DNA from 4 places in the Robertmurraya sp. DFI.2.37 genome. Region 4 is predicted to be linked to each of the others. Evidence: riboswitches for the same ligand, from Rfam matches in the RefSeq annotation. Region 4 holds a riboswitch; each other region holds the start of a gene.
The links. A riboswitch is a leader RNA that binds a small molecule or an ion and turns the genes downstream of it on or off. The one in region 4 is predicted to bind S-adenosylmethionine.

Region 1: linked by a shared signal. The riboswitch ahead of PZE06_RS13255 (methionine ABC transporter ATP-binding protein) and the one ahead of PZE06_RS22520 (O-acetylhomoserine aminocarboxypropyltransferase/cysteine synthase family protein) in region 4 are both predicted to bind S-adenosylmethionine.
Region 2: linked by a shared signal. The riboswitch ahead of PZE06_RS02525 (hypothetical protein) and the one ahead of PZE06_RS22520 (O-acetylhomoserine aminocarboxypropyltransferase/cysteine synthase family protein) in region 4 are both predicted to bind S-adenosylmethionine.
Region 3: linked by a shared signal. The riboswitch ahead of PZE06_RS18305 (LLM class flavin-dependent oxidoreductase) and the one ahead of PZE06_RS22520 (O-acetylhomoserine aminocarboxypropyltransferase/cysteine synthase family protein) in region 4 are both predicted to bind S-adenosylmethionine.

What each region holds. Positions count from the first base shown of each region.
Region 1 is NZ_JARGEJ010000022.1:31,118-39,800, forward strand. Features, by position in the region: gene PZE06_RS13225 (aminotransferase-like domain-containing protein) at 1-532, shown strand, start outside; gene PZE06_RS13230 (cell wall hydrolase) at 632-1,060, opposite strand; gene PZE06_RS13235 (alkaline phosphatase family protein) at 1,281-2,597, shown strand; gene PZE06_RS13240 (MFS transporter) at 2,599-3,876, shown strand; gene PZE06_RS13245 (pyridoxal phosphate-dependent aminotransferase) at 4,161-5,327, opposite strand; gene PZE06_RS13250 (carbon-nitrogen family hydrolase) at 5,409-6,197, shown strand; SAM riboswitch class I at 6,324-6,432, shown strand; gene PZE06_RS13255 (methionine ABC transporter ATP-binding protein) at 6,723-7,736, shown strand; gene PZE06_RS13260 (methionine ABC transporter permease) at 7,726-8,397, shown strand; gene PZE06_RS13265 (MetQ/NlpA family ABC transporter substrate-binding protein) at 8,451-8,683, shown strand, end outside.
Region 2 is NZ_JARGEJ010000003.1:31,376-40,058, reverse strand. Features, by position in the region: gene PZE06_RS02560 (formate/nitrite transporter family protein) at 1-27, shown strand, start outside; gene fdhF (formate dehydrogenase subunit alpha) at 31-3,006, shown strand; gene PZE06_RS02550 (helical membrane plugin domain-containing protein) at 2,981-3,481, shown strand; gene PZE06_RS02545 (heavy-metal-associated domain-containing protein) at 3,493-3,702, shown strand; gene PZE06_RS02540 (hypothetical protein) at 3,721-3,864, shown strand; gene fdhD (formate dehydrogenase accessory sulfurtransferase FdhD) at 3,889-4,728, shown strand; gene PZE06_RS02530 (M14 family metallopeptidase) at 4,744-5,775, opposite strand; SAM riboswitch class I at 5,937-6,041, shown strand; gene PZE06_RS02525 (hypothetical protein) at 6,109-6,369, shown strand; gene PZE06_RS02520 (hypothetical protein) at 6,531-6,707, shown strand; gene PZE06_RS02515 (hypothetical protein) at 7,024-7,218, shown strand; gene PZE06_RS02510 (MBL fold metallo-hydrolase) at 7,766-8,593, shown strand; gene PZE06_RS02505 (NAD(P)H-dependent flavin oxidoreductase) at 8,613-8,683, shown strand, end outside.
Region 3 is NZ_JARGEJ010000041.1:6,255-14,937, reverse strand. Features, by position in the region: gene PZE06_RS18320 (IclR family transcriptional regulator) at 1-420, shown strand, start outside; gene PZE06_RS18315 (aminopeptidase) at 483-1,412, shown strand; gene PZE06_RS18310 (GNAT family N-acetyltransferase) at 1,575-2,108, opposite strand; SAM riboswitch class I at 2,442-2,545, shown strand; gene PZE06_RS18305 (LLM class flavin-dependent oxidoreductase) at 2,652-3,701, shown strand; gene PZE06_RS18300 (ATP-grasp domain-containing protein) at 3,717-4,664, shown strand; gene PZE06_RS18295 (S66 family peptidase) at 4,944-5,975, shown strand; gene PZE06_RS18290 (bifunctional diguanylate cyclase/phosphodiesterase) at 7,213-8,683, opposite strand, start outside.
Region 4 is NZ_JARGEJ010000069.1:10,409-15,643, reverse strand. Features, by position in the region: gene PZE06_RS22540 (dicarboxylate/amino acid:cation symporter) at 36-1,274, shown strand; gene PZE06_RS22535 (thioredoxin family protein) at 1,478-1,786, shown strand; gene PZE06_RS22530 (MFS transporter) at 1,929-3,197, shown strand; gene PZE06_RS22525 (alkyl sulfatase C-terminal domain-containing protein) at 3,373-3,750, shown strand; SAM riboswitch class I at 3,784-3,884, shown strand; gene PZE06_RS22520 (O-acetylhomoserine aminocarboxypropyltransferase/cysteine synthase family protein) at 3,974-5,235, shown strand, end outside.

The sequences.
Region 1 (8,683 bases), on a different contig from region 4:
CTCTTTTGATGAAAAAGGAAGCCATATACTGTATACAAGTACATTTTCCAAAACAGTTGTTCCAGGGTTAAGAACTGGTTGGGTAACAGGTCCAGATGAAGTGATAGCGATGATGTCTCAGGCTAAACAAATGACTGATCTGCATTCGAGCTCCATTGATCAACAGGCCCTTTATTATATTATGCGAGATTTCGACTTGCAAAGACATATTGAAACGTTGCGAAAAGAATACTATGTTCGGATGACGATTATGCGAGACTATTTAAATAAGCTTGATCGGGGATTGTTTAAATGGAAGGAACCAAAGGGCGGTATGTTCATGTGGATCGAAGGCGATGAAGAGCTTGATGCTACGAGTCTTCTCGGAGAAGCGGTTAAAAATGGCGTCGCATATGTTCCTGGTACTCCATTTTATGTGAATGAGCCTAAGTTAAATACCTTCCGATTAAATTTCAGTCATTCTACGCCGGATAACATTAAACTCGGAATGGATCGCTTAGTTTCTGTATTGACAAGACAAGTAACTGTTTAATGAAGAAAGAGTCAGTGAGTATAAGCTGACTCTTTTTTTGGAAGTGTTCATTTTGCTAGAATTGTCCTAATTGTGATTTCAGTCGATTTTAGTTATTTTTTAAAATGTGTTATAAATGTTTTCACATTCTTCTGCTGTTGGCTCATAGAAACAGTGGAGCTTAAATCTGCCAGCAAGTGGTTGGTTGTACCATTGAGGTGGACAGTCTCCCGAAGGTCTAAAGTACCATAAACTAAATTTCGATGGCCACACGCGTTCTCCAGCGATTGCTCGCCGTGCTAATTTTCTCTCGACTTCTCTTGCAGGTTGGTAAAAGTATCCTTTCTGTGTCGCTTCAAAAGCATGTGGTTGGTAGATCATTTCAGAAATAGTTCGGATTCCTTCAAAGTCTGAACAATTTCCTCTTATGCGATTTATCCCAACATTGCCAACCATTAACATTCCATCAAGACCTTCTCCTTCAGCTTCTGCTCTAAGCAGTCTTGCTAGCAAATCAATATCTGCATTCGTTGCTTTTACAACTGCCATTTTCTCACCCCCGGCGTATTCATACACCTATCCTATTCAAATCTTTAATGATGTTTCTTGAAAAAATGCTGACTTTTTGAAATTACTGAGTTAGAAGTGAATAGAAAAGAAAATTTGAAATAAATTTACAATAGTAGCTATCTTAATCATAAATGATAGTAGTACAATGGAAATAAAGATCATTCATTTCCTTTATCAGGAAATGTAAGGGGAGTCAAGGATGGCAGCATTAACCAATCGATTATTGGTCATTTCACTGGATTGTTTGTCAGCGAAAGATTATCCAATTATAAAAAAACTTCCAAATTTTAAAAGAATTTTTAAGACTGGCTCATTTATTCGTGAAGTGGAGACGATCTATCCATCATTGACATATCCATGTCATACTACCATTGTTACCGGAAGGCTACCAAAACATCATGGCATTATTAATAATACTTTATTACAGCCTGGAAATCGTTCTCCTGATTGGAATTGGTACAGAAGGAACATAAAGGGGACAACCTTGTATGATGAGGCCCATAAAGCCAATTTGACGACTGCTGCATTGTTGTGGCCGGTTACTGGAAAAGCGAAATCAATCGATTATAATTTGCCAGAAATTTTTGCCAACCGTAGATGGCAACATCAAATCATTGTCTCGTTAATGAATGGAAGCCCGCTCTATCAGTGGGAATTAAATAAGCTTTTTGGGCATATCCGCAATGGTTTGCACCAACCTGAGCTGGATGATTTTGTATTAGAATCAGCTGTCCATACGCTCCGAACGAAACGACCAAATTTAATGCTCATTCATTTTACCGATCTTGATGCGATGAGACATTCTTACGGGGTTTATTCAGAAGAAGCAGTTGAAGCGCTTCACCGCCACGATGATCGACTAGGGACCATTCTTGATGCTATAGAAGAAAATGGTGATCTTGCAGAAACGACCATTGTCGTACTGGGAGATCATGCCGCACTGGATGAAAACAAAGCCGTTAAGATAAATGTCGCTTTGCGCAACAATGGATTAATGACTGTTAATGGAAAAGGGAAAGTGACTGATTGGAAAGCATACTGTAAAGGATGTGATGGTTCAGCATATATTTATGTTAAAGATAAAAATGATAGTGAAACACAGAATAAGCTAAAAAAGCTCCTTCATGATTTAATGCAAGAGCAAGAGCACGGTATTGAAATGGTGCTGACGAAAGATGAAGCGTCAGCATTAGGGGCAGACCCTGAATGCTGCTTCATGTTGGAAGCGAAGCTTGGATATTATTTTATTGAAGACCATTTTGGTGAGTATATAAACATCGTCAATTTACATAATCGAGGAGAAAATGATAAATATATGTTAGCTTCGCATGGATACTCCCCCAATAAACAAGAATATAAGACATTTTTTCTTGCATCTGGCAAAGGGGTTCGAACAAATGCTGAAGTGCCATTTGCTAGACTTATTGATATTGGGCCAACATTAGCTAAGTTGATTGGGGTAGATTTGGGCAAGATAGATGGACAAGTGATTTCAGAGTTATTAGAGGGGGATTAATGTGGGAAAAAAATACAGTACTCCAGAGAAAAGCTGGGCCCTCTATGATTGGGCCAATTCTGCTTATACAATTGTGATTGTGACAGCGATTATGCCATTATATTTTAAATCAGTTGCCACTGAGGCAGGAATTTCGGGCGCAACCTCGACCGCATATTGGGGCTATGCCAATTCAATAGCAACATTGATCGTTTCAATTTTAGCACCAATTTTAGGAACAATTGCTGATTTCAAAGGATTTAAGAAGCGTTTCTTTGTCTTCTTTACTGCCCTTGGGGTGGTTTTTACCTTGCTTTTAGCTGTAGTTCCTTCAGATCAATGGCTTATTTTATTAGTGTTTTTTGTGCTCACATCGGTAGGTTTTGCCGGTGCTAATGTCTTTTATGATGCATTTCTCGTTGATGTTACATCGGAAGAGAGAATGAATAAAGTTTCAGCTCATGGCTATGCTATCGGTTATATCGGCAGCACGATTCCATTTATTATTTCAATTGCAATTATTATTCTTGCACAGGAAAGTATTATTCCTCTATCAGTAACAGTAGCTAGTCAAATAGCTTTTGTGATCACGGCATTATGGTGGGGAACTTTTACCATTCCGATGTTGAAAAATGTGGAGCAAAAATACTATGTTGAAAGAGTTCCTAACCCAGTTAGGGCGAGCTTTAAAAAGCTATATAAGACAATTAAAAATATAAAAATGTACCGTCCGTTATTCTTATTTTTACTGGCTTATTTCTTCTATATTGATGGAGTTTCTACTATAATAAAAATGTCGACTGCATATGGTTCTGATGTAGGAATTAGTTCTTCGACACTTCTTATCGTTTTATTCATCACTCAAGTTGTGGCAGCGCCATTTACGGTCATTTTTGGGAAGTTTGGTACAAAATATGGAGATAAAAAAATGATTATGGTTGGTATCTTTATTTATATCTTCATTTGCTGCTATGCTTTCTTCTTAGATTCAGCATTAGACTTTTGGATTTTAGCGATGCTGGTTGGGACAGCGCAAGGAGGAATTCAATCATTAAGTCGTTCCTATTTTGCAAAACTAGTGCCGAAGGAATCATCAAATGAATTCTTTGGATTTTACAGTATTTTTGGAAAGTTTGCAGCGATAGCCGGTCCTGTTCTCTTGGGGGTAACGGCACAAATTACGGGTAATACAAGCTACGGTGTGTTTAGTTTAATCGTTTTATTTATCATCGGAGCTATTATTCTTACACGAGTACCTAATCCAGATGAAGTTGTGCTAGATCATGGAGTGGGAAAATAATAATGAAAGAGAAGCTGTATCAAAAAGTCATTAAAAATGATTTTTTGATATCAGCTTTTTCTTTTGTGTGCTTTTTTTGGTGTTTTTGGTTATTTTATGGTGGATATAAGGGGGATTTCCCCTTTTCGCTCAGTAACAAAGACACTGTTATTTCGCGAAAGGTTATTCGTTGAGAAAGAACAAATTTAACCTTAGTGAAGCATCGGTTTAAACGAGATCAAAAAGCAAGCGAAAGCTCGGTCATCGCTTGCTTTTTGAGATTTTTCAAGCCTTCACATTATCCACTACAAAAAAAGCTTGAGTTTGCCAATTCGACTTACTGCTTCGATAATCCGGTCTTCATCAACAAGAAATCCTACGCGTACGTAACCTTCGCCAAATTGACCAAAACCATTGCCGGGTGCCACTACAACGTCTGTTTTTTCAAGCAGAAGCTCAGCAAATTGTTCGCTTGTAAAGCCCGTTGGAACTGGTAACCATGCAAAAAAAGAGCCAGCTGGCGCCTCGACTTTCCAGCCAATTTCCTGACATGCTGCAAGCAATGCATTCCGTCGTTTCTCATAACGGGCAACCAGCTCGACTACACAAGTTTGTTCTTCTGTTAATGCTGAAACAGCAGCCTTCTGAATCGCTGGAAATAAGCTAACATAAAGATGATCCTGAATGAGGTTTAATGCTTCTATAATCTTTGCATTGCCAACTGCAAAACCAACACGCCATCCAGCCATATTATAGGTTTTCGATAATGTGTACATTTCAACTCCAATATCTTTTGCTCCTTCTGCTTGAAGAAAGCTTACTGGTTTCTTGCCGTCAAAGCCAATTGCACCATAAGCAAAATCATGAAGAATGGTTATATGGTTTTCCTTAGCAAAACGAACGGTCTCTTCAAAAAATGCCAGATCGGCTGTCGCTCCCGTTGGATTATTGGGATAATTTAAATACATCAGTTTAGCTGCCTCGACCTGTTCTTTTGCAATGGATTTAAAATCAGGCAAAAATTGATTTTCTGCTTTGAGTGGAAATAAATGATACTTTACGTTAGCAAGCACTGCCCCGGAAAGATAATCAGGATAACCAGGGTCGGGAAGAAGCATCAAATCACCTTCATTTAATAAACAAAGTGGAAGTTCAACAAGACCAGTTTTTGTACCGAAAAGAATGGCAACTTCTTGATTTGGATCGATTTCAACTCCATAGTGAGTTTGGTAGAAATGGGCAGCGGCTTCTCTTAATTCCTGTAGGCCGCGAAAGGGTGAGTATTTATGCATATTTGGATCCTCAACAGCATTTTGAAGTGCCTTAACAATATGATTTGGAGTTGGCTGGTCGGGATTACCTTGTCCTAAATTGATAATATCTCTGCCTTCTGCTATGGCTTTATTTACTTTTTTTACGAGACTAGCAAAAAATTGAACGGGTAGCATTTTTAATCTTTCGGAATATTCCATATGTTCCACCTTTAAAAAGTATTTGCGATTTTATATCAAATTCTATAATCTTTAAATAAAAATGTCTAGAGGGAGGCAATTATGAAAATTGCATGTGTACAAATGAATATCGAATTTGGTGAACCGATAAAAAACTTTGCTGCTGTTAAACATTATATAGAAGAGGCAGCAAAAAACGGAAGTGATACGATAGTTTTACCTGAGATGTGGAATACAGGTTATGCTTTAACTGAACTTAATAGAATAGCAGATGAGAATGGAGAGAGGACAAAACAGTTTTTACAGGAGCTTGCTTATCAACATCGAGTAAATATTGTTGGGGGATCTGTTGCAACAAAGCGGAGTGAGAGATTCTATAATACGATGTATGTCGTTGAAAGAGGAGGTAGCGTGACTTCTGAATATGATAAAGCTCATTTGTTCAAGCTGATGGATGAACACCTTTATATGGAGCCGGGGCAAAAGCTTAACCGATTTCAACTTGACGGCGTGGAATGCGCTGGAGTCATCTGCTATGATTTAAGATTCCCTGAATGGATCCGAACTCATGTATTACAAGGTGCTAAAGTAGTCTTTGTTCCTGCTGAATGGCCGAAAAAGAGAATTGATCATTGGCAATTATTACTCCAGGCAAGAGCAATTGAAAATCAATGCTATATTGTTGCCGTTAATCGTGTCGGAAATGATCCAGACAATGAATTTAATGGACATTCAATGATCATTGGCCCATGGGGAGAGCTCCTCGTCACGAACGAAGAGGAAGAAGGTATTTTTTACGCGGAAATAGATATGAAGGAAGTGGAAGATGTGCGGCAAAGGATTCCCGTATTTGCAGATAGACGTGAGGAATTGTATTCTCTTAAAAAATAATTTTTTTCTGAAACGGATTGATATCCGCGATGTAAGCGCATCACATAAAAATAAAGAATCAATTAACTATTGACAGATAATTTGTCCACTAGTATTATCTAAATTACATTCTAATTAAAATTTTCAAACTTATCCAGAGTGACCGAGGGACATGGCCCTATGACGTCCGGCAACCCCCTTTTTTTGGGAAGGTGCCAATTCCTGCAGAATGGTTATACATTCTGAAAGATAAGTCGAGATATAGTATTTCGATGCGTCTTTCAGTAGAAGGGCGCATTTTTTAATTGTTTACTAGATTATTCCGTGAAAGTTGCCTGATTTTAAATTGTATCTCTGCAAACGTCAGGTCGATCTGTTCGATATCTACTACGGAAGAACTGCAATCGCGGGTTCATATTTCCTTTAGGCCGTTATCTTTGTCAATGAAAGGCTGCTAGAGGAGCATTCTAAGCAGACCAGAGTAGTTTCAATCTTAATTGCTCAAAAGGAGCTTCTTACTAAGTATGTGAAAAATGGGGTTTGTGTATGATAGAAATTCAAAATCTTTCAAAGATATACAAAACAAAAAAGGGCGAAGTTAATGGTGTTGATAATGTCTCACTATCCATTGAAAAAGGTGAGATTTATGGGATTGTCGGCTATTCTGGTGCTGGCAAAAGCTCATTGCTCCGCTGCATTAATTTACTTGAGCGTCCAACGACTGGACACTTAACTGTCGATGGAGTAGACCTAACTGTGCTACGTGGTGAAGCATTAAGATTAGCTCGATTAAAAATTGGGATGATCTTTCAACATTTCTATTTAATTAGTCAGAAAACAGTCTATGAAAATATTGCTTTTGCCTTAAAGGCAGCAAAGGTACCTGCTAAGGAAAGAACTGATAGAGTGGAGAAGCTTCTTGAAATGGTTGGTCTTTCCGAGAAACGGGATGTTTACCCTTCACAGTTAAGTGGTGGGCAAAAGCAAAGAGTAGCAATTGCAAGAGCATTAGCCAACAACCCAAAAGTGCTACTTTGCGATGAAGCAACATCTGCTCTTGATCCAACAACTACAAAATCAATATTGAATTTGCTTAAGAAAATCAATCAAGAATTAAAGATCACCATTGTCTTAATCACACATGAAATGAATGTAGTGAAAGAAATTTGTAATCGAATGGCCATTATGCAGGAAGGAAGAGTTGTTGAAGAAGGGGCTGTATACAATATTTTTGCCAGTCCGAAAACAGAGCTTGCCAAGGAATTTATTGCAAGCGTGGTGTCTTATGATATTCCTGAAACCATTGCTAATAGCTGTGAAGGTCCGATCGTAAAAGTAACGTTCCGTGGAAAGGTTGCAGGGGAAGGTGTTATTTCAGATACATTACAACAATATCAAGTTAAGGGGAATTTTTTGCATGGTTCTATTGAGTATATTCAAGATTTACCGCTTGGCATTTTTGTAATGGAATTAAAGGGTGAAAGAGAAGAAATTAAACAGGCGCTAAAATATATTGAAGAGCGTGATGCAGAGGTGGAGGTGTTGCGAGATGGGGTTTGATTTCGGACATTTCGTCGAACTTTTACCAGATATTAATACAGCCTTTCTCCAAACGATTTACATGATATCAATTTCTCTTGCCGTTGCTGTCATTGTTGGACTTCCAATTGGCATCCTATTGTATATCACAGATAAAGGGCTGTTTTGGGAAAATCAAGCTGTTCAAAGTATTTTAGGATTTATCGTAAATTTAGTTCGTTCAATCCCTTTTATCATTTTATTAGTAGCGCTGATTCCGCTCACTAAAGCTATTGTTGGTACTCAAATTGGTCCAGCGGCGGCAAGCGTCTCCCTTTCGGTTGCAGCCATTCCTTTTTTTGCACGCATAGTAGAAACGGCGTTAAGAGAAATTGATAAAGGTGTTATTGAAGCAGCTATTGCGGCTGGAGCGACACCGTGGATGATTATTAAAGATGTTCTTCTTTTAGAAGCAAAGTCAGGAATTATCTCTGGTGTTACGTTAACACTTATTAGTTTAATTGGTTTTTCAGCAATGGCTGGAACTGTTGGAGGTGGGGGAATTGGGGATTTGGCCATTCGATTCGGCTATTATCGCTATGATAATACGATCATGATAGCGACAGTTCTTATCCTCGTCATCTTAGTTCAAGTGATTCAAATCCTTGGTGATTTTATCGCAAAAGTTGTAGATAAGAGATAGCATTTATATATTGATATAAAAGAAATTTACGAGAGAGAGTGTGGGAAGAAAAGATGAAAAAATGGGTAAAATTAGCATTTGTATTGTTTGTACTAGGGTTTTTAGCAGCATGTGGGAGCAACGACTCAAATTCTGCTGCTGAAGGCGAAGAAACAAAGGAAATTCAAATCGGGGCAACAGCAGGTCCGTACAGTGACATGCTAAAGAAGGCAATTATCCCAGGCCTTGAGGAAAAAGGATACAAAGTGAAGGTGATTGAATTTAGCGATTATATCCAGCCAAACAA
Region 2 (8,683 bases), on a different contig from region 4:
AGAAGCAAGCAGAGACCAAGGAGGTAGACGATGAACAACGAAACATTTTCAATTCAAATCAATGGAAAGGAGTTTCCTGCTAAGGAAGGACAAACAATCTTAGATGTTGCCAAATCACAAGATTATCTGATCCCAAGTATTTGCTACCATCCAAATTTAGGTTCGATTCAAACTTGTGATACTTGCTTCGTAAAGGCAAATGGTGAAATGGTTCGTGCATGTACTCAGAAGGCAGAACCAGAAATGGTCGTGGATAGCCAATCGAAGATTGTAAAAGATGCGCAATACGAAGCGATGAGTCGAATATTAAAGAATCATGAACTATATTGTACCGTTTGCGATAACAATAATGGCAATTGTGTCGTCCATAATACAGCCGAGTACCTTGAAATTGAACATCAAAAATACGAGTTTAAGCCGAAGCCATATCCACCCGATAATTCACATCCATTTTATCGTTATGAACCTGATCAATGTATTTTATGTGGTCGTTGTGTAGAGGCTTGTCAAGATTTGCAAGTGAATGAAACTTTAACAATTGATTGGAATCGGGAAAGTCCTCGTGTGATTTGGGATAACGATGTCCCAATTGACCAATCTTCCTGTGTATCATGTGGTCATTGTGTAACAGTTTGTCCATGTAATGCTCTAATGGAAAAAACGATGTTGGGAGAAGCAGGCTTTTTAACCGCCATTCCACCGAAGATTTTAGAGCCGATGATCGATATGACGAAAGAGGTGGAGCCAGGTTATAATGAAATTTTTGCGATCTCCGAAGTGGAAGCGGCGATGCGTAAATCTAGGATTAAGCGAACGAAGACTGTTTGTACTTACTGTGGAGTTGGATGCAGCTTTGAGGTTTGGACGAAGGATCGAAAGATTTTAAAAATTGAACCTCATGAAGATGCACCAGTTAATGGTATCTCTACTTGTGTAAAGGGGAAATTTGGCTGGGATTTCGTTAATAGCGAAGAGCGGTTAACAAAGCCGTTGATCCGCAAAGGAGAAGAGTTTGTTGAGGCGACATGGGATGAAGCGCTTGGACTTATTGCAACGAAATTAAAGGAAATTAAAGAAGAACATGGACCAGATTCAATTGGATATATTGCTTCTTCGAAATGTTCAAACGAAGAAAATTACATTTTTCAAAAATTTGCCCGTTCTATTATGGGAACAAATAATATTGATAATTGTTCGCGCTATTGTCAATCTCCTGCAACAACAGGACTTATGCGTACGGTTGGTATTGGCGGTGATTCTGGAACAATGCGAGACATTGAGAAGTCGGAACTAATCATCGTTATCGGAGCGAATCCGGCTGAATCTCATCCAGTGCTAGCGACCAGAATAAAGAGAGCGCATAAGCTCCACGGTCAAAAAATCATTGTGGCAGATATTCGAAAGCACGAGCTGGCTGAACGGGCAAATTTACATATTCATCCGAAACCGAGCACAGATCTTGTTTGGCTTTCCGCAGTCACGAAATATATGATTGAGCAAGGCTGGGAGGATAAAGAATTTTTACAATCACGCGTCAATGATGTTGAAAAATATAAAGCTTCTTTGGAAAAATTTACATTGGAATATGCTGAGGAAATTACAGGCTTATCTAAAGCAGAAATCATTCAAATTGCAGAGATGATTCATGAAGCAAAATCAGTTTGTATTTTATGGGCAATGGGGATTACTCAGCATTTAGGTGGATCGGATGGGAGTACAGCAATTTCAAATTTATTGCTCGTAACAGGAAACTATGGTCGTGAAGGAACAGGAGCATATCCGTTAAGAGGTCATAACAATGTTCAGGGCGCATGTGACTTTGGTACAATGCCAGCCTGGTATCCTGGCTATGAACCAGTTCAGGATAAAGACGTCAGAGAACGCTACGAAAAAGCGTGGGGCGTGTCCTTGCCAGAAAAACCTGGGATGAATAATCATCAAATGGTCGAAGGGATTCAAGATGGAAAAATAAAAGCAATGTACTTATTTGGTGAAGATATGGCAATTGTTGATTCGAATTCCAATCACGTCCAAGATGCATTTGAAAAGTTAGCATTTTTCGTTGTCCAAGATGTCTTTTTTTCCAAAACAGCGCAATTTGCTGATGTTGTATTACCAGCAGCGCCGAGTCTTGAAAAGGACGGCACGTTCACAAATACAGAACGAAGAATTCAACGTTTTCATAAAGCTTTTGAGCCGCTTGGGGATTCAAAACCGGATTGGCTTATTTTTCAAGAGCTTGCCAATCGCCTTGGGGCCAATTGGAATTATAAGGACCCAGGTGAAATTATGGCAGAAGCAGCATCGTTGGCTCCTATCTTTGCTGGAGTAAACTATGAACGGCTAGAAGGGTGGAATAGCTTAGTTTGGCCGGTGAAAAAGGATGGAACAGATACTCCGCTTTTATACGAAGAGCGTTTCTTTTTTCCAGACGGGAAGGCAAGACTATATCCAGTTGAGTGGACGCCTCCGTTTATGGCAGGAAAAGAATATGACCTTCACTTAAATAATGGCCGTCTGCTTGAGCATTTCCATGAAGGAAATATGACGTACCGTTCAGAAGGATTAACCTATAAGGTTCCGAATCCATGGCTTGATGTGTCAGCGGAATTGGCTCAGGAAAGGGGGATTGAGGACGGTTCATTAGTTCGCTTAACTTCACCTTATGGACAAGTAAAGGTAAGGGTTATGGTGACGGATCGGGTGAAGGGCAATGAAATTTATTTGACAATGAACTCCAGTGAAGATTATGAGGCGGTGAATCGCTTAACGAGCAGCTACCACGATAAAATTACACATACACCAAACTATAAGGAAATGGGTGTAAAAATGGATGTGTTAGAGGAAAAGGGCGAGCCGCCATTGCCGAAAGTAAATCATCGTTTTGGTAATCGTATTCCTCAACTTAGCGTAAAGGTGGAGGAAAAATGGAGCAGGCTTGATTTTACACCAATACCAGAATTATTAGAGGGGGAGAAGTATGGCGAAAGCGATCAGGCAAATTAACAAAAGCAGTCCAAATCCTGAAGAGGTGCAAAAGGAATCGCTCGCAAATTTGCTTCAAGCCATCAGTGCAAATCAGGATGCATTAATGATGACCCTTGACATTATTAAGGGCTTGCATGAAATGGGTGTGCTAGAAGCAGCGAAGTCAATGCTGGAACAAAGCGAAGATATTGGAGCGATCGCTATGAAGCAAGCGAATCAACCAGGTGTTCATAATATTATCAAAAATGGAATGGCAGCGATTCAGTTTGCAGGTTCAATTCATCCGGAGCAACTGCAAGCCGTTTTAAATGGATTAAATCTTGGCTTTGAACGTATGCTCGATGTTGTTCAGACAGGAGAGCAGAAAGGTTTGTTTAAATTAGCTTCAAGTTTAAGAGAGAAAGAGGTGTTGGTGTCACTCACAACACTTACCGAATTTTTACATGGAATGGGTGAAGCGTTTAAACAGGAGAATAATAAAGTGCATGAATGAGGGGGGCTACAATGGAAACAGGCAAGCTAAATCTGCAAGGTGTAAGCTCTCAAGCTGATGCAGACAAGGTACTTCAAGCCTTAAATGAGGTATGGGGCGTTCGGGAAGCTGAAGTTCGCTTCCGAAGTCAGGAAGTGATCATAAGCTTTGATGAGAACGCTGCTTCCTTGCATGATTTTGAACAAGCTATTATTGATTCTGGCTTTGGCGTCTCAAAATAATGAGAGGGAGGATATGAAATGAGAGTCTGTGAAGTCTGTGGAACGGAAGAAGTTTGGAATCCTACTGAAAAGGATAGTGACAAAATAGAAATAGGTTATCTGCATGTTTGCGAGGCTTGTCAACAGGATCGAAAATTTCATTTATATGAACCAATGGAATAAAGTGGTGAACGAAAGGACGATGATATGAAGCCGACCGCAACCATGCGTAAGACACTGCGCTTTCAAAATGGAGGAATTATTGTTAAGGATGAGGCGATCGTAACAGAGTACCCGTTAACAATAAAAATAAATGGAAAAGAATGGGCTACTTTAGTTTGTTCACCAGAAAATTTGGAGGAATTAACGATCGGTTATCTTGCTTCGGAAGGTATAATTAAAAAATTTGAAGATATTGATGAATTGTGGATTCAAGAAAATGAAGGCTATGCTCATGTTAAAACAAAACGAATAAACCCTTTTTATGAAAAACTGCAAAATAAACGCTATATTAATTCTTGTTGTGGGGCGAGCAGAAAAAGCTTCGTTTTTGCTCATGATGCGTTAACAAGTAAGAGAGTAAACAAGTTTCAAGTAAAGTTATCAATTGAAAAAGTGTTTCACCTTATGGCTAAAATGGAAGAATCTGCGAAAGTTTTTCAGCAAACAGGTGGAGTTCATAATGCGGCACTTTGTGATCAAAACGGGTTTATTTTAACGAGAATGGATATTGGCCGCCATAATGCTTTAGATAAAATCTATGGCCACTGCATGAAAAATAAGCTTACCATTCGCGATAAAATTTTGGTCTTCAGTGGCAGAGTTTCTTCTGAAATTTTGATAAAGGTTGCGAAAATTGGATGTGAAATCATTCTTTCCAAGTCAGCACCAACCGAATTAGCTATAGAGCTAGCGGAGCAGTTAGGCATTACGACGATTGGCTTTATTAGGGGGCAATCTTTGAATGTTTATACATTTCCAGAGAGAGTATTAATTTCTAATTATATTGACAAAGAGGAATTTTTTCCAAACAAAAAGAGCATTTAAATGCTCTTTTTGTTGCTATTCTTTGGTTTTTTGCAGCGCTTTTTCAGCGAGAAACAGGCCGATGGCTTTATTGCGCTCCCAAATTGACGGGAAGGCAATAAGCGGTAAGCTACTGTCTTCAATTAAAGAGCCGATTTCTACTGTAAAAGCAGGTTTTTCAAATTCTTGTACAAACCAATCGGTAAAGCCGCCACCCTGTTGGTGAAAAGCGGGCTCCTCTAATTCGTAATTTGTTATCTCAGCAACTTTTTCAGCAATTGTATAATAATCATCGGTAAAGTTAGTTGTATGGGTTAGACCCCATTGATGATAGCCCCAAAAAATCATATTTCCAGATGAATGATAAGACACGGCAATTTCTGGTTTAATGTTACGGGTAAATTCAACCAGTGCTTTTACTTCATCTGCCTCTAATGGTCTTCTACCCTTGTAAAATTGGTAGTTAGGTCTCCTATTAACTCCTTTTAAATTTTCCCAATTGGCAGGATATTGGCGGTTTAGATCAATTCCGTGAATATTTGCTTTCCAACGAATAAAATGAATTGAGCCTTCATTCATTTCTATTAGACTCCAGTGAATATTGGTAGGAAAGGCATGGAGTCCGAATTGTTGCAACGTTACTCCGTCAGGATTCACCATAGGGACAAACCAGATCGATACTTGATTCAAGATATTTGGACTAAAACCATCTATGTTTTGATTACTTTCGTATGCTGTTAAATACGTATGAAGCATTTTCATTAATAGAGCACTGGTCATCCATTCTCTGGCGTGATGAGCACCATGTATTAAAATGTTCCGTTTGCCATGTCCTAATTTAATTGCCCATACTTTTCTTCCATAAGTAGTGGTGACAAGTGCTTTGTAAGTAACCATGTCTGGGTAGAGCTCCGAAAGTTTATTTAAGTCTTCAGTTAATGCTTCATACGTATAGACCGTTTTCGTGTTAATGTCATGGGTGCGGCTGGAAGAAGGGGTGGCTGGAATAAACAAAATAATCACGATCACTAGCCATTCTATTTGCAGCAGCTTTTTGAATGTATTCATATTCTTTATTCTGCTTTAAGCATGACATTTTCATGTAGCAATTTTTGATTAAGCGCTTCGAACAGAAATATTTCATTGCAATTGAATATATTTCAAACAAAAATAAATGAAGAAATAATTGAAATTCGTGAATTATTCTGTCTATAATAAGAGTAATTGAATCGTTATCAAGAGTGACCGAGAGAACTGGCTCTAAGACGTCACAGCAACCTGTATGTATGCAAGGTGCTCCAACCAGCAAAGCAGATGGCTTTGGATGATAAAACGGTAGGAACTCCTTTTGTATCCAATGCAAAAGGAGTTTTTTTGTGACCGTAAAAGGAGATGGATTGTATGAATATTAGTGGGGCGGCAAGAAACTACATGGCAAAATATTTTAATGAGGAGGATTTTTTAATTCATGTATCGAAAACAATTGAGCGTCAATTGCTGGAATGGGATGATTCTTATAAGGTCATGATCATGAAATTGGAGAATTATCTTTGGACTGCGAGAAATGGCATCAATGATTATGAACTGGAACTTTCTGAGAATGAAATTAAAGTTTTGCAAAAAAAAAGAGCCATATGCATTAGATCGAAAAATATGGAATGAACTACAAAAACAAGGCCTCACAATTTTGAACGGCGATGGAAATTATTTAGATCAGATTTTTTGATCTTTTTGAATTGAATCACTTTTTTCGACTCGTCGCATATAATATCTTCGGTGTGAAATAAGGTAACTCTTCTCTATTGGAGGAGTTCATCTTTATTTTGCTTTCTGTACTATTAATATGTGAAGGGAAGGAACGAGTTATGAAAGAAAAGCAAATGATCATGAAGAGAGAGAATAGTGGCCCGAATAGTAGTGGATTTAAAGTTATTAAGGTTGAGATTTCTACATCAGTAGAATCATTATATGCAGTCTGCACACCTGTTAATCTAAAATAGAAAAGCTTTAACTAACTTAATGTTCAGTAATTTGACAATTTTTTTATTTTTTGTCGAAATGCTATTATAATATAACGAATATTTTGCGGTGAGTAGAGAGACATTTTATATCATTTCTATATATATGAAGGTTTCATAGACGATAATATAGTATTTCGAAATTATTTTCAGTTTTTTGACCCATTAGTTGATTATTTACATGCTAGTTGGACTGTGTTACTATCAGTGATGCTTTGATAGTTAGGAAAACGAAATTTTAACAGTTTTTTCTATTTATTAAAGCAAGCATTTAAATTTTCAGCGGGGTGTAGTTTAGATGAAAGAGCAGAATTTAGTTCCGTTTGAAAATACGGAATTACTTAAAGAGATAAGTGTTCTTCGCTCCAAAAAGAACGAACTATATCACAAAAGCGGCCCAAATAGTCCAATCTATCTTGATCTAGCTTTAAAGCTTGACTTTTTAGAGACTCAATACATCGAAGAAAAAATAGGTCATCTTATTAAAGATTAGCTTCTGTATGGCTAATGAAAGAATTAGATTATTCATCCATAAAGTGAGAACTTTCATTATTGGGCAAAATGAGAAGAGCATTATGAAGATGCTCTCAGGCTGTTGACAAACGCTCGCTTTCTTTGTTGCTTCACCTTGTCCAGTGCTCATTACCTTCTATGGTAACTCCGCTCTTCCCAAGGCTTCGCGCCTCGAAAGACAAACGTTTTCAATCAGCCTGAAGGTAACTGCCGTCTAATATTTTTGAGCTTTGTCTTCACTCTGAGAGCATTATGAAGATGCTCTTTTTTTTATTGCTTAGAAACTGTTGTTGGATATTAGTGTATCGAAGTTTAGTGAAAGCTTTCATCGTTTGTACCTGCGATGATCATGAAAGACAACGCTCTTTATGCCTCCTCACAATAGCATCCTTACTATAATCAATTATGATCAATTGATGCATATCGATATAATTTAAAGTGTTTTGAATAAATTGAAAATTTATAATGAATAGTCATTCATTTTGTGTTATCTTACATGTAGGTACAGTTGAAGGTGTGGTGGTTATTTGCTTGTAAAAAAACGGTCCGTTAAGGGTGAGAAGAGTAATGTCCGTTATATCGAAGGACTTGTTTCTTTTCATAATGTTCATTTGAATGTTTATTGTTTTGAACTAGATGGAGTTCTTATTGATACAGGTGCGCAAGTTTTACTCAATGAATTTATCCCTTTTTTTGCTGAATCTACTCTTGAACAAGTTGTAATCACACATTATCACGAGGATCATACAGGGGGTGCAGCCTATTTACAAAGGACATTTAAGCTTCCAATCTATCAAAATGAGATGACGATTGAACAATGTGCAAAAAAAGCAGATTATCCTAAGTATCGCAAGTTTTTTTGGGGAAAAAGAAAGCCCTATGATGCACATCCATTGTCTAAAACTTTTTCATCTCGGACTGCAACTTGGGATGTGATTGCCACTCCTGGCCATACGAGCGATCATCTGTCTTTTTTAAATCGGGAAACAGGTCAATTATTTTCGGGTGATTTATATGTGACTGTGAAAACAAAACTTGTTTTACGTGAAGAAAACATTCCCCTTATGATTCAATCTATTGAAACGGTATTGACATATGATTTTGATGAAATGTTTTGCTGCCATGCAGGTTTTGTCAAAGATGGGCGCAGGGCGCTGACAAAGAAACTTCATTATTTGCAAGAGTTACAGGGCAAAACGTTAGCTTTACGAAAACAAGGGTTAACAGAATTTGAGATACAAGCGGAGCTATTTAGCAAGAAATATCCAATTACCTTTTTTTCTTCAGGAGAATGGGATTCCATTCATATCATCCGTTCTATTTTACGAGAAAATGCTTTAGAAAAATGGGAGTAAATATTTTGGAGGGAGAAAAATGTCTATGATTCCATCGATTCTTCGAAATTTGCGTATTCCGGTCATCGGTTCACCTCTTTTTATTATTAG
Region 3 (8,683 bases), on a different contig from region 4:
GCGAGAACAACGGTGAGATTTTCCGTTTCAATTGGAAGTCGCTCTCCCTTATATGCTGGCGCTTCATATCGCTCCATATTGGCACATATGCCGTCAGAATATATCGAGCAATATTTAGAACGGGAACTGATTAAATACACGGATAAAACAATGGTAGACCCAAAGGTAATTAAGGAAGATTTGGAGTTAATTCTTAAAAACGGATATGCAGTAAGCAAAGGTGAATATACGGAAGATGTGATTGCTGTTGCAATGCCGGTATTCTATAAAAATACGATATTTGGCTCCATTACTGTGTCAGGCCCAAAATACCGCATAAACGATGAACAGATCGAAATGTTTATTACAAAATTACAAGATGCGAAAAATGAAGTTGAAAAAGTGGTAGAAAAACACGGTGCCAACTTTGGTTTATTTTAAAGAGAACGGAGCATTAGTTTTAATATATCTAGCTCTCTTTGTGAAGAAAGGAGAAAGTAAATATGAGTTTAATAGAAAATGCACAGTCAGTTTTGCTACAAAACCTAACACTCAAAACAAATGAATCCGTTCTCATTATTACGGATGACGAAAAAGAGGAAATTGCCAACTTATTTTATCAAGCAAGTAAAAGGGTTTCAAAAGAAACGGTTCTAGTCAAAATGCCAACTCGAAATAAATCCGGTGAAGAACCTCCTCAAATGATAAGTTCTTTAATGAAATTTGCTGACGTTATATTATGCGTAACAGAACATTCGTTGACACATACAAATGCACGAAAGAATGCGTCCGAATCTGGTGCGAGAATAGCGACGATGCCGGGGATTTCAATAGATATGCTGGAAAATGGTGCAATCACAGCTGATTATAATGAAGTACAAGAACTTACGGAAATGTATGCTCACCGCTTAGATCAAGGTGATGAGGTCAGAATAGAAAAAGCTGGACATGTGCTGACTTTCTCTATTAAAGGAAGGAAAGGAATTAGAAGTACAGGGGTTTTTAAGGAAAAAGGAGAATCGGGGAATGTGCCGTCAGGGGAAAGTTATATAGCACCGATCGAAGACTCTGCAAATGGCAGCTTGCTAATCGATGGTTCGATCAGTAACATAGGAATCCTTGATGAACCGGTTATGTTAAAAATTGAAGCAGGTAGATTGGTTCACGCTACGGGTGAAAAAGGGCAAAAATTATTGGAATTATTAGGTGACGGAGCCGGTAGGACGATCGCTGAATTTGGAATCGGTACCAATAAAAAAGCGAGGTTAACAGGTAACGTTTTAGAAGATGAAAAAGTATTTGGAACTGTACATATTGCATTCGGAAGCAATAAATCCTTTGGTGGTAGAACAGAAGCTGGTGTACATATCGACTGCGTCATGAAAGAGCCGATTGTATGGATTGATGCGGAGAAAATATTATCTTCGCTTTAGTTTCATTTGTATTATCCCTTTTCAAAGAAGTGTTTTTTTACCGAGTGATTATTCAGTTGTAACGCTCTTTATTATGCTAAAAAAGGGTGGGCAACCATTCAGTGAATGATGAATGTATGATAGGCGAAAAAAGAAGAGTGGTGTAAACCACTCTTCCGAATGTTATTTGTCTGAAGCTAATTTGGAATAAAGCTTGAGGTTAATAAATTGCCCTTTCGACTTCTCTGCTTCTCTTAATGTTCCTTCATAATTAAACCCAAGTCTCTCAATTAGTTTTATGGAATTTCTGTTTTCAGGTTCAATTTTGGCTTCGATTCGATTTATGTTTAAATCGTTGAAGGCATAATGAATGAGAGAAGTCATGGCTTCCGCAGCGTAACCTTTCCCCCAATATTTCCTCCTCAGATCATAGCCAATTTCCGCTTTAGCATTGTCATAGTCGATAGCATTGAAGCCGCAAGTGCCTATTATTTCCTCTGATGCTAATTCGATGATTGAATAGCGAATCGCTTCATTATTTTGTGAGAGTGTATCAAATAATTGAATCATTTCTTCAACTTGTTTCATGCTTGTAAAGCGATCAATATTCATATATTTCGTTACTTCAGGATCAGACCAAATTTCAAAAAGTTGAGCTTTGTCTAAAACATTCATTTTTCTTAAAAATAAGCGTGGTGATTTAAGTTCTGTAATCAATATTTTACCTCCAGAATATGTTTTATGGGGATGAATATTGATATCTGCGCATAGTTCAGTCCCTTCATTCTTTAGTATTTTTAGTATAACATACAAGTTTTTTAGAAATCGCTTGTAAAATATAGCCCTTCTCTTTCGCAGTTAGAATGATGACAAAATATTTAGAGTTTCGAAAAATTTAATTGACAATTGGTTAAATTTAAACTATTATCACCTTAGTTTAGTTTATTTCACGTTGCTGCTTTTTAGTTAAAAGCAATGCTTCTGACAACATGTATTGAATATTTGCAACATTTTTATCTTTTTATACAACATTATCAAATCATATTTTTCTTCTTATCAAGAGAGGTGGAGGGACTGGCCCTTTGAAGCCTCGGCAACAGGTTCTGCGGAATACTGTGCTAATTCCAACAAGCGTTGTGCTTGAAAGATGAGAAGGGAGTTAAAAGCTCTCTTCTAAGAAGGAGAGCTTTTTATGTATGAACAATTCCAACTTAATAAATGGGAAAACTATCTAATTAGAATGGCAGGGAGAGAGTAGAAATGAAATATGGGTTTTGGTTACCGATGTTTGGCGGTTGGTTGCGTAATGTTGAAGATGAAAAGATGCCAGCAACCTTTGATTATGCGAAGGAGGTTGTGCAATCGGCTGAAAAATGGGGGTATTCGACTACTTTAATCGCAGAATTATATTTAAATGATATTAAAGGACCGGAACATGCCTCTCTAGAAGCCTGGTCCACTGCAGCTGGACTCGCAGCGGTGACCGATAAAATTGAGATCATGACGGCGATACGCCCTGGCTTTCACAATCCTGCCGTAGCTGCAAAAATGGCGGCAAATATTGATCGTATTAGTAACGGTCGTTTTACTCTTAATGTGGTTTCAGCATGGTGGGAAGAAGAAGCACGTCAATATGGTGGGGTTTTTACAGAGCATGATGAGCGTTATGCACGGACGGAAGAATTTATCGACGTTTTAAAAGGATTGTGGAAGGAAGAAACGTTCCATTATTCTGGTCAATTCTACAACCTAAGTGGCACGAAGCTTGCTCCAAAGCCTGTGCAAAAACCTAATCCAATTCTCTATGCAGGCGGGGAAAGCGAAAAGGGGAAACAAACCATTGCAGAAAAATGTGATGCTTATGTAATGCATGGTGGAACAGTTGAAGAAATTGAGGCAAAAATAACCGATATGAAGGTACGGCGTGAGCAAACGAGTAATGCTCCATTCAGCTCCTTTGGAATGGCTGCCTATGTAATTTGTCGAGATACAGAGAAAGAGGCTTTGGCTGAGCTTGAAAAAATCACGAACGTGAAAGACTCTAGCGCTTATGCTGGCTTTAAAGACTTTACGACTAAATCACAATTAGAGCAAGAAATTCAATTACAGGATTACTCGGTTTCTAATCGCGGGCTTCGACCAAACCTTGTAGGAACACCAGCGCAAATTGCAGAGCGCATTTTAAAGTATGAAGAAGTAGGGTTAGATTTATTATTATTACAGTTTTCTCCTCAACTTGAGGAAATGGAGCGATTTTCAAGGCAGGTAATGCCATTAGTCGAACAAAAACGGAGTTTAATAAAAAGCTAGAGAGGAGCGATAAGAATGAGTAAGGTATATGTCATCCATGAGAATCGTGAGTGGACAGTCCATTTAACTAGAAGGTTAGAGGAATTAGGTGTTCCATATGAAGAATGGCATTTAGATGAAGGGATGTTGGATTTATCAACAGAGCCACCAGAAGGAATTTTCTACAGCAGAATGAGTGCTTCTTCTCATACACGTGATCATCGTTTTGCAGCCGAATTTTCCGGGCAAGTATTGGCCTGGCTTGAAGCACATGACCGTACCGTTATAAATGGGCCGAATGCTTTAAGGTTGGAAGTGAGTAAGGTCTTACAATACTTAGAATTAAACAAGTCTGGAGTAAAAACTCCAAAAACGATTGCTGCCGTTGGCAAGGAAAATATCATAAAGGCAGCTCAAAACTTTGCCGGACAATCGTTTATTACGAAGCACAACCGTGCCGGTAAAGGGTTAGGCGTTCAATTGTTTCATAGCATAGAGGCTTTAAAGGCTTATGTGGAAGGAGCGGCTTTTGAAGAACCGGTTGATGGTATTACTTTAATACAAGAATATATTTACTCTCCTGAAAGCTATATTACTCGTTGCGAGTTCGTAGGAGGAAAATTTGTTTATGCTGTTAAGGTAGACACTTCGGAAGGGTTTGAACTTTGCCCGGCAGATGCATGCCAAATTGGAGATTTGTACTGCCCAGTAGGAGAAGAAGTAGAAGAGAAGCCTAAGTTTCAAATTATTGATCATTTTGAAGACGAAATCATAGAAAAATATAAAGAAGTTCTAGTAAGAAATAACATTCAAGTGGCGGGAATAGAATTTATCAGAGCTGCTGACGGAACAATTTATACGTATGATATTAATACCAATACAAACTATAATTCTGATGCAGAAGCGAAAGCTGGAAAATATGGAATGTTTGAATTGGCTTTATTCCTAAAGAAGACATTAGAAGAAAAGTGCGTACTAGTATAACAAAAAGGCAACGGGTGGTGTACCGTTTTTTCACCACAGTTGAAACATACGTAAAAAGGAGTGACTTCTCCCATTATCATCATGGGATTGTAGAAATTTTATTGCAGTCTTTCCTAAATAAATGGGATTAAATACAAACGTATTAGTAATTATCCCTTTTAAAGGTGAAATCATTAGTCACAAATTCTAATAAGGGTTTGTGGCTTTTTCATTATATAATAGTGTTGTCGAAGGTGAAAAAGTCATAACGATTAATGCTATTAAGAGAGGAGTTTGAGAATGTTAATAAAGCCGAAAAAATTACAGCCAGGTGATTGTGTGGCAACAGTAAGTCCTTCTTGGGGAGGAGCAGGTGAGCCACTACTTAAATGGCGTTATGAACAAGGTGTAAAAAGACTAGAAGACATTTTTGGATTAAAAGTTATTTCGATGCCAAATAGTTTAAAGGGAGAGGACTTTCTGTACGAGAATCCACAAGCGCGTGCGGAGGATTTGATGACTGCATTTACCGATAAACGGATAAAAGCAATTATTGTAAATATAGGTGGAGATGATAGTATTCGCTTACTTCCTTATATCGATTTTGACATTATACATAAAAACCCGAAAATACTGATGGGCTACTCGGATACGACTATTGCACATTTATTTTGTTATAAAGCTGGTGTATCATCTTTTTACGGTCCCGCGATTTTAACTGATTTTGCAGAAAATGTGGAAATGGATCCATATACAATTGAAATGGTAAAAAGGACGCTTTTTTCAAATGAACAGATTGGTGAAATTAAACCTGCAAAAGAATGGACCAGTGAGAGATTAGAGTGGACTGAAGAAAATAAGGAGCTTCGCCGAACGATGCGGAAGAACAGTGGTTATGAAGTACTTCAAGGGACGGGTATCGTTCAAGGGCATTTGATTGGTGGTTGTATTGAAGTTTTAGAGTTTGTAAAAGGAACGGAGCTTTGGCCAGAAAATAAATATTGGGAAAACAGCATTCTATTCTTTGAAACATCAGAAGAAAAACCAGAGCCAAACCTTATTAGATATTGGTTGCGAAATTATGCGGCACAAGGCATTTTAAATAAAGTTAATGGAATTATTTTCGGTAAGCCCCAGGACGAGGCTTTTTACGATGAGTATAAAGTGGAAATTCGAAAAGTGATGAAAGAATTTAATTTGGAAGACTTGCCAATTCTTTATAACTTAAATTTTGGTCATACTGAGCCAAAATTCATTTTGCCATATGGCGCCATGGCAGAAATTAATTGTGACGAAAAGACTTTTTCGATCCATGATAGTGCTGTGGAATAATTTAGAAAGTTGTATGCTCCATCTCTTTTCGGTCGAATAGCTGTCCAATTTTTTCACCTTCTTGGTAGAATGTCTATATTATTCGGACATTCAAGAGGAAAGTGCACCACGTTCTGTCCGAATAGCAGTTCGATTCGGACATTCAGTAGGAAAGTGCACCACGTTCTGTCCGAATAGCAGTTCAAATCGGACATTCAAGAGGAAAGTGCACCACGTTCTGTCCGAATAGCAGTTCAAATCGGACATTCAAGAGGAAAGTGCACCACGTTCTGTCCGAATAGCGATTCGATTCGGACATTCAAGAGGAAAGTGCATCAAGTTCTGTCCGAATAGCAGTTCAAATCGGACATTCAAGAGGAAAGTGCACCACGTTCTGTCCGAATAGCAGTTCAAATCGGACATTCAAGAGGAAAGTGCACCACGTTCTGTCCGAATAGCAGTTCGATTTGGACATTCAAGAGGAAAGTGCACCACGTTCTGTCCGAATAGCAGTTCGATTCGGACATTCAGTAGGAAAGTGCACCAAGTCCTGTCCGAATAGCAGTTCAAATCGGACATTCAAGAGGAAAGTGCACCAAGTTCTGTCCGAATAGCAGTTCGATTCGGACATTCAAGAGGAAAGTGCATCAAGTTCTGTCCGAATAGCAGTTCGATTCGGACATTCAGTAGGAAAGTGCACCACGTTCTGTCCGAATAGCAGTTCGATTCGGACATTCAGTAGGAAAGTGCACCACGTTCTGTCCGAATAGCGATTCGATTCGGACATTCAAGAGGAAAGTGCACCACGTTCTGTCCAAATAGCAGTTCAAATTGGACATTCAAGAGGAAAGTGCACCACGTTCTGTCCGAATAGCAGTTCAAATCGGACATTCAAGAGGAAAGTGCACCACGTTCTGTCCGAATAGCAGTTCAAATCGGACATTCAAGAGGAAAGTGCACCACGTTCTGTCCGAATAGCAGTTCGATTCGGACATTCAAGAGGAAAGTGCACCACGTTCTGTCTGAATAGCAGTTCAAATCGGACATTCAAGAGGAAAGTGCACCACGTTCTGTCCAATTAGCAGTTCAAATCGGACATTCAAGAGGAAAATCCATCCGAATAGCGATTCTATTCGAAAAGCCAGAAAAAGTCTTCTCCAAATCGTCGTAAAAAGTGAGCATCACATCGATTTATGAGATTGGAGGAAGACTTCGAATATATCATTTATTATTTGTTCATTATCAAATCACATCATCTTTAAGTAAAGGTGTTTGAAGGTTCCTGTTTTGTAGCAGCATGATTGTCGATCCATTTATCAACCTCTATCCCTTTCATCGGCTTGCTATAAAAATAGCCTTGCATGACGTGGCATCCCAGTTGTGTTAGTGACTCAACGTGCTCTTGTTTTTCAACACCTTCAGCAATGACTTCGAGACCGAGATTTTCAGCCATTAAGACGATCGCGTTGATAATGGCCCGTTTACTTGGTTTATCTAGATCATGTGTAAATAATCGATCTAGTTTTAGCGTATCGATGGGGATTAGATCTAGGAGGCCGATAGATGAATAACCAGTCCCGAAATCGTCCATGGAGACTTTTACACCTAAGGAACGAATATTATGGAGCTGGAAGATGACATCGTTCACGTCGTGTAGCACCATAGATTCAGTGATTTCTAATTCAAGTAAATGTGGATCCAATTTTGCTTTTTCGAGAATCGTGTGCACCCATTCGCTTAAGCTATCTAACTGAAAGAGACGTATGGAAAGATTAACAGAAACTGGATATATAATCCCTTTTGTTTGCCATACTTTGCATTGAATACACGCTTCCTCTAAAACCCAACGAGTTATCGACACGATGTATCCTGTTTCTTCTGCAATCGGAATAAATTCACTTGGGGAGATCGTTCCCAGCTTTGGGTGTTCCCAACGCAACAGTGCTTCAAAACCATATAAACGATTTTCTTTTACATTCCATTTTGGTTGATAGACGAGATAAAATTGTTTATTTTCAAGAGCGAGGCGAATATCTTTTTCTAATTCCATTTTTCGTACTTCTTTTATTCCCATTTCATCCGTATAGACACAATAGCGGTTCTTTCCTAATCGTTTAGCTCTATACATTGCTGTATCGGCTTTTTTCAGGAGAACAGAACTATGTGAGTTTTCGATAGAACCTACGCTTATTCCGATACTACTAGTAATATACAATTCATTTCCTTCAATGTAATAAACCCTTTTTATAACTTGTAATATATTTTCGGCAAGCTGTTCAGCACGTTCTTGTTCGCAATTTTCCACAATAAATAGAAACTCATCACCGCCGATTCGAAAAACATGCTGATCTTTATGAACGAAATGACGTAAGCGAACAGCAACTTCCTTTACTAGTAAATCACCTATATCGTGACCCAGCGTGTCGTTAATGGCTTTAAACTGATCTAAGTCAATGAACAAAACCCCGATATTTTGATAACCAACATTTTTTTCAAAAAAACGATTCATTTGATGACGATTGGGTAACTCTGTTAGTGTATCCTGATAGGCCATTTTTTCCAATACGTTACGGTCAAAGAACATTGCACCCCAAGAAACCAAGAGAATAATGATGATCGTTATCGTTACGCCATAAAGTAAAATAGGTTCGATTGCCTGGTTATGATGCATCATATCACTTTGAGTGTAGAATCTAGCCGCTCTCATACCTGTATAGTGCATGCCACAG
Region 4 (5,235 bases):
ATTGATTCAAGAAACTTATTTCAAGGAGGTCATTTATGTCGCAAACTAAAAAAATTTTAATCGGTTTAGGTCTAGGAGCAATTGTTGGATTAGTAGTAAATCTTTTGGGTTCGGAAATATTCAAGTTTATCGATACGTATTTATTTGGACCGTTAGGAACTATATTCATTAATTTGATTAAAATGCTTGTTGTACCAATTGTCTTTTTTTCAATTGTCTTAGGCGTAACAGGGTTAGGAGATCCAAAAAAACTTGGAAGAATCGGCTTTAAAGCGATTAGTTACTTTCTTTGTACGACAGCGATTGCGTTAACCATTGGGATCATGCTAGCTCTTGTTGTTCAACCTGGGGCAGGTGGCGGTTTTGATCTGTCTATTGCTGAAAGTGAAGGGAAACAGTTTGTAGATGCTAAGGCACCGCCATTTATCGACACATTATTAAAAATGATCCCTTCGAATCCTGTAGCTGCAATGGCTGAAGGAGAGATGCTTCAAATCATTGTCTTTTCAGTATTCATAGGTTTTGCACTCACTGTTCTAGGGGATAAAACTAAAGGGGTTTTAAATTTAATGGAACAAGGAAATGAGATCATGATGTATCTCGTTAATCTTGTTATGAAAACAGCACCGTATGGCACTTTTGGGCTGATTGCATCAGCGATTGGGAGCCAAGGTTTTGCAGCATTTAAAGCAATGGGATTATATTTTGTCGTCGTATTAGGGGCCCTTTTAATTCATTCCGTTTTTACTTACGGAGGCACCGTATTATTTTTAGCAAAACGCAATCCTGTTCAATTTTTTACAGGTTTTTTCCCAGCCATGACGGTAGGCTTCAGTACATCAAGTAGTAATGCTACATTACCTGTTTCAATGAAAACTGCTCAAACAAATCTAAGAGTACCCGAATCGATTAGCAGCTTTGTTCAACCATTAGGGGCGACGATCAATATGGATGGTACAGCAATCATGCAAGGGGTCGCAACCATATTTATTGCACAAGTATACGGGATAGAATTAACCATTGTGCAAATTATTACCGTTATTTTGACAGCAGTGCTAGCAAGTGTTGGAACTGCAGGTGTTCCTGGTGTCGGTCTCATCATGCTTGCCATGGTATTAAGCTCTGTTGGATTACCAGCAGAAGGTATTGCCCTTATTATTGGCATTGACCGCTTGTTAGATATGACACGTACAGCTGTTAATATAACAGGTGATGCAGCGTGTGCTGTATATATTGCAGAAACAGAAAAGAAGCACTTAGAGCCTAAAGTGTAGAAATTTAATAATCAAACTTTAGTCTTTTTACACATTATGAGCCCTATTGGGGTTAAGGTGCAGAGATTAAGTTTTCTTTGAGACTCTTCTATTACATCTTTCAAGAAGAGTCTCTTTTCATGTTATGATATAAGTATCAATAAATATTTATATTCACCTTATTTATATTAGGGCGATTAAATATGTAAGGGAGCAAGGGAAATATGAAAGATTTGAGTGCACAAGATATACTCAATTTGATGGAGCAAGAGAATGTTTTTTTTCTTTACTTATATACGCCTTTATGTGGTACCTGTCAGGTGGCAGGAAAAATGCTAGAAATTGTGGAGAAACTATTTCCAAATGAAACTTGGGGAAAATGTGATTTGAATTATATTCCTAATTTTGCTTTAGAGTGGGAGGTTGAAAGTGTACCATGTTTATTGCTCTTTAATGAGTCGCGCATTATGAAAAAGGTTTACGCTTTTCATTCAGTACCTTATTTGTATGAACTAATTAAAGAAACGGTTTAAAGCTATGAGCGAAAAACAGTGTGACGAAAGGCAGCCCCCTTTTTGACACACTGTTTTTAATTTTGCAATTTTTTGTTTACTTTTATGTTGGCAAGGATTATGATATTTAGGAATGCGAAATAAGCTAAAGGAGTAGCATCATATGCCCTTTTTTCAAGAGTGGTCTTCACAAATTAAAAGCTACAATCATAATATTAAACTCGCGATTTTAGCTAATGTTTTTGCTCAAATTGGGTTTGGTATTTTTATGGTCATTTATAATTTTTACATTCGTGAACTTGGTTATGGAGAACAAGTAAATGGCCAAGTTATTTCTTTGACATCATTAGCAACCGCGCTGATTCTAGTCCCAGCTGGAATGATAAGTGATCGTCTTGGCCGTAAAAAGGTCATGCTAGTGGGCAGTATTCTCACTGGAATGGTTTTAGTGCTAAGAGGGGTTTTCGAAGCCCAAAGCCTGCTGCTCATGTTAGCTTTCGTTACCGGATTAACGATGGCTTTTATTCAAGTTTCATCGATACCATGGCTTGCAGAGAATTCCAAATCCTTTCAACGAGTTCATCTTTTTAGCATCTATTCAGCGGTAATGACAGGTTCAAGCGTCATTGGAAATCTGTTTGGGGGAATCTTTACTGATCTTTTTTCATTGTTTCTATCTCCGCTTATGAGCATTAGATTAACACTTATTTTAGCAGGCCTATTTTATTTCTTTTCATTCATTCCAATCGTAAAGTTTAAAGAAACACGAGAAATTAAAAAAGAGAAAAAAATCCCTTTAAAAGAGAAGATGCAGCAACAACGAGAAGGCTTTAAAATCATCCTCCTTTTTGCGATAGCGCAATTAATTATCGGGATTGGAGCAGGTCTTGTTATTCCATATTTGAACTTATATTTTGCAGATAGATTTATGGCTTCAAATTCGATCATCGGTATTATCATTTCACTAGGTCAAGCAGCTACCGCCATCGCGATGATTATCGGGCCGCTGATGGTTAAAAAGTTTGGAGAGGTAAAAGCGGTGGTCATTCTGCAATTATCATCATTGCCTTTTCTGTTGCTTACAGCCTACACTGAAAATCTAACATTAGCAGCAATCGGCTTTCTATTTCGTCAGGCATTAATGAACGCAGGAAATCCAATTCAAACATCGCTCATGATGTCGAAGGTCAATGATTCTGTGAAAGGATTAGCGAATTCTATAAATCAAATGGTATTTAATTTTGGATGGGCCGTGATGGGACCTGTCTCGACTGGAATTGTTATCATATATGGTGCGTATTGGGGCTATGCAATGGTCTTTACGATTACAGCGTTTCTCTATCTTGTTGGATCTATATATTTCCTTATTGTTTTTAAAAGCATTAATCGACCAACGAGTGCTTCGACAGCAAATTCGGCGCAATCGCAATAAGCAACATATTTCTCGGGAAATTTTCACGTGAAAAACGTATGGAAAACAATGCCTCGACACATTGTCAGCACTGCCAATTGTCTCTAAATTGATGGTATTTGTCGAAACAATATTAAAGGGGTTTTCCTACTAAAAATCGAAATAGTTCTGTAAAGAAGATGTAGGAGGGCTTAAATTGTTAGAATTGCTCCGCATAATGGTAGACGAAGTGAATAAAAGAGGCCATTTAACCCCTTTGTTAAATAAGACGATTTTATCTGTACAATTACTAGCAGACGATGAACAAGTCAGTTTACAAATTGACAATGGCATGTTACAGGTGAGCGGGCTTAAAAAGGATAGTGTAGATGTTTCGATTGTAGGGAATAAACAGGCAATAGAAGCTATCCTAACAGGAAAACGAAAGCTGAGAAAAGCCATCGTAGCGCAAGAAGTGCAATGGCGGGGGAGCATGAGAGCGTCCTTACTACTAGAGTCTTTATTTCATCTAGCTATTCCAAATTATACAGTGGAGAAAACAGAAATTTCTAAAAAATCAATTGACTTAGTCTGAAAAACTATGATACTATCACGGTAAAATAAATAGTTCTTATCAAGAGTGGTGGAGGGACTGGCCCTTTGAAGCCCAGCAACCGGTATTTACTAGCACGGTGCTAATTCCAGCAGATTTATTCTGAAAGATAAGGAGAGTACAGGAAGTATGCCCTCTTCTTAGAAAGAAGGGTTTTTTGTATTTATGCAAGTCATTCAGTTGTAAATGATAAGGAGAGGTTGCGATGAGTGGGAAAAAGTATCGATTAGAGACATTAGGAGTGCACGGAGGATTGTCGCCTGATCCGACAACAGGTGCTCGAGCAGTACCGATTTTTCAAAATAATGCTTATCAGTTTCAAAATACGGAACATGCTGCTGATCTTTTTGCGTTAAAAGAACCAGGATATATTTATACACGTATCCACAATCCAACGATCACTGTTTTTGAAGAACGAGTTAATCTCCTTGAAGGAGGAGTTGGCGCACTTGCTGTTTCTAGCGGAATGGCAGCCATTACATTGTCGATTCTGAACATTGCCGGTGCAGGGGATGAAATTGTTGCTGCAGGGAATCTTTATGGTGGTACGTACAATTTATTTGCGGTCACACTCCCGAAATATGGAATCAATGTGAAGTTTGTTGATGCAACCGAACCAGATAATTTTAGAGCAGTGATTACAGATAAAACCAAATGTATTTTCGCTGAAACAATAGGAAACCCAAGTTTGCGGGTCCTTGATATTGAAGCAGTTGCAAAGATTGCCCATGAAAATGGAATTCCTCTTATCATTGATAACACTTTTGCTACCCCTTATCTGTGCAGACCGATTGAGCATGGTGCAGATATTGTTCTCCATTCGGCAACGAAATGGCTTGTTGGAAATGGCACGACTCTGGGAGGAATTATTGTAGATGGAGGGAATTTTGATTGGCACTCTAAGAAGTTCCCTGGTTTTATCGAACCAGATCCAAGCTATCATAATCTTGTCTACAGTGAAGCGCTTGGTCCAGCTGCCTATATTACGAAAGCACGGGTTCAGTTACTAAGAGATATGGGCCCAGCCCTAAGTCCACAAAATGCATTTCAATTTGTTTTAGGACTGGAAACTTTGCATGTGAGAATGAAAGAACATGTCGCCAATACAAAGAAAATTATTGAGTATTTGCGCAACCATCCAGCAGTAACGTGGATTTCTTATCCTGGGGATAAAGAGCATTCAGATCAAGAACTTGTCGCAAAGTACCTGCCGAAAGGGGCTGGTGCAGTCGCAGTGTTCGGAATTGCAGGTGGAAGAAAAGCAGGTGCAAAATTAATTAATCATTTGCAGCTTTGGGCACATGTGGCCAATGTTGGAGATGCAAAAAGTTTAATCATTCATCCAGCAAGCACGACCCATCAACAGCTTGATTCGGCAGGGTTAGAAGCAGCAGGCGTTTCTGAGGATTTAATTCGTCTTTCAGTAGGAATTGAAAATGTAGAGGACTTAATTGAAGATTTGGAACA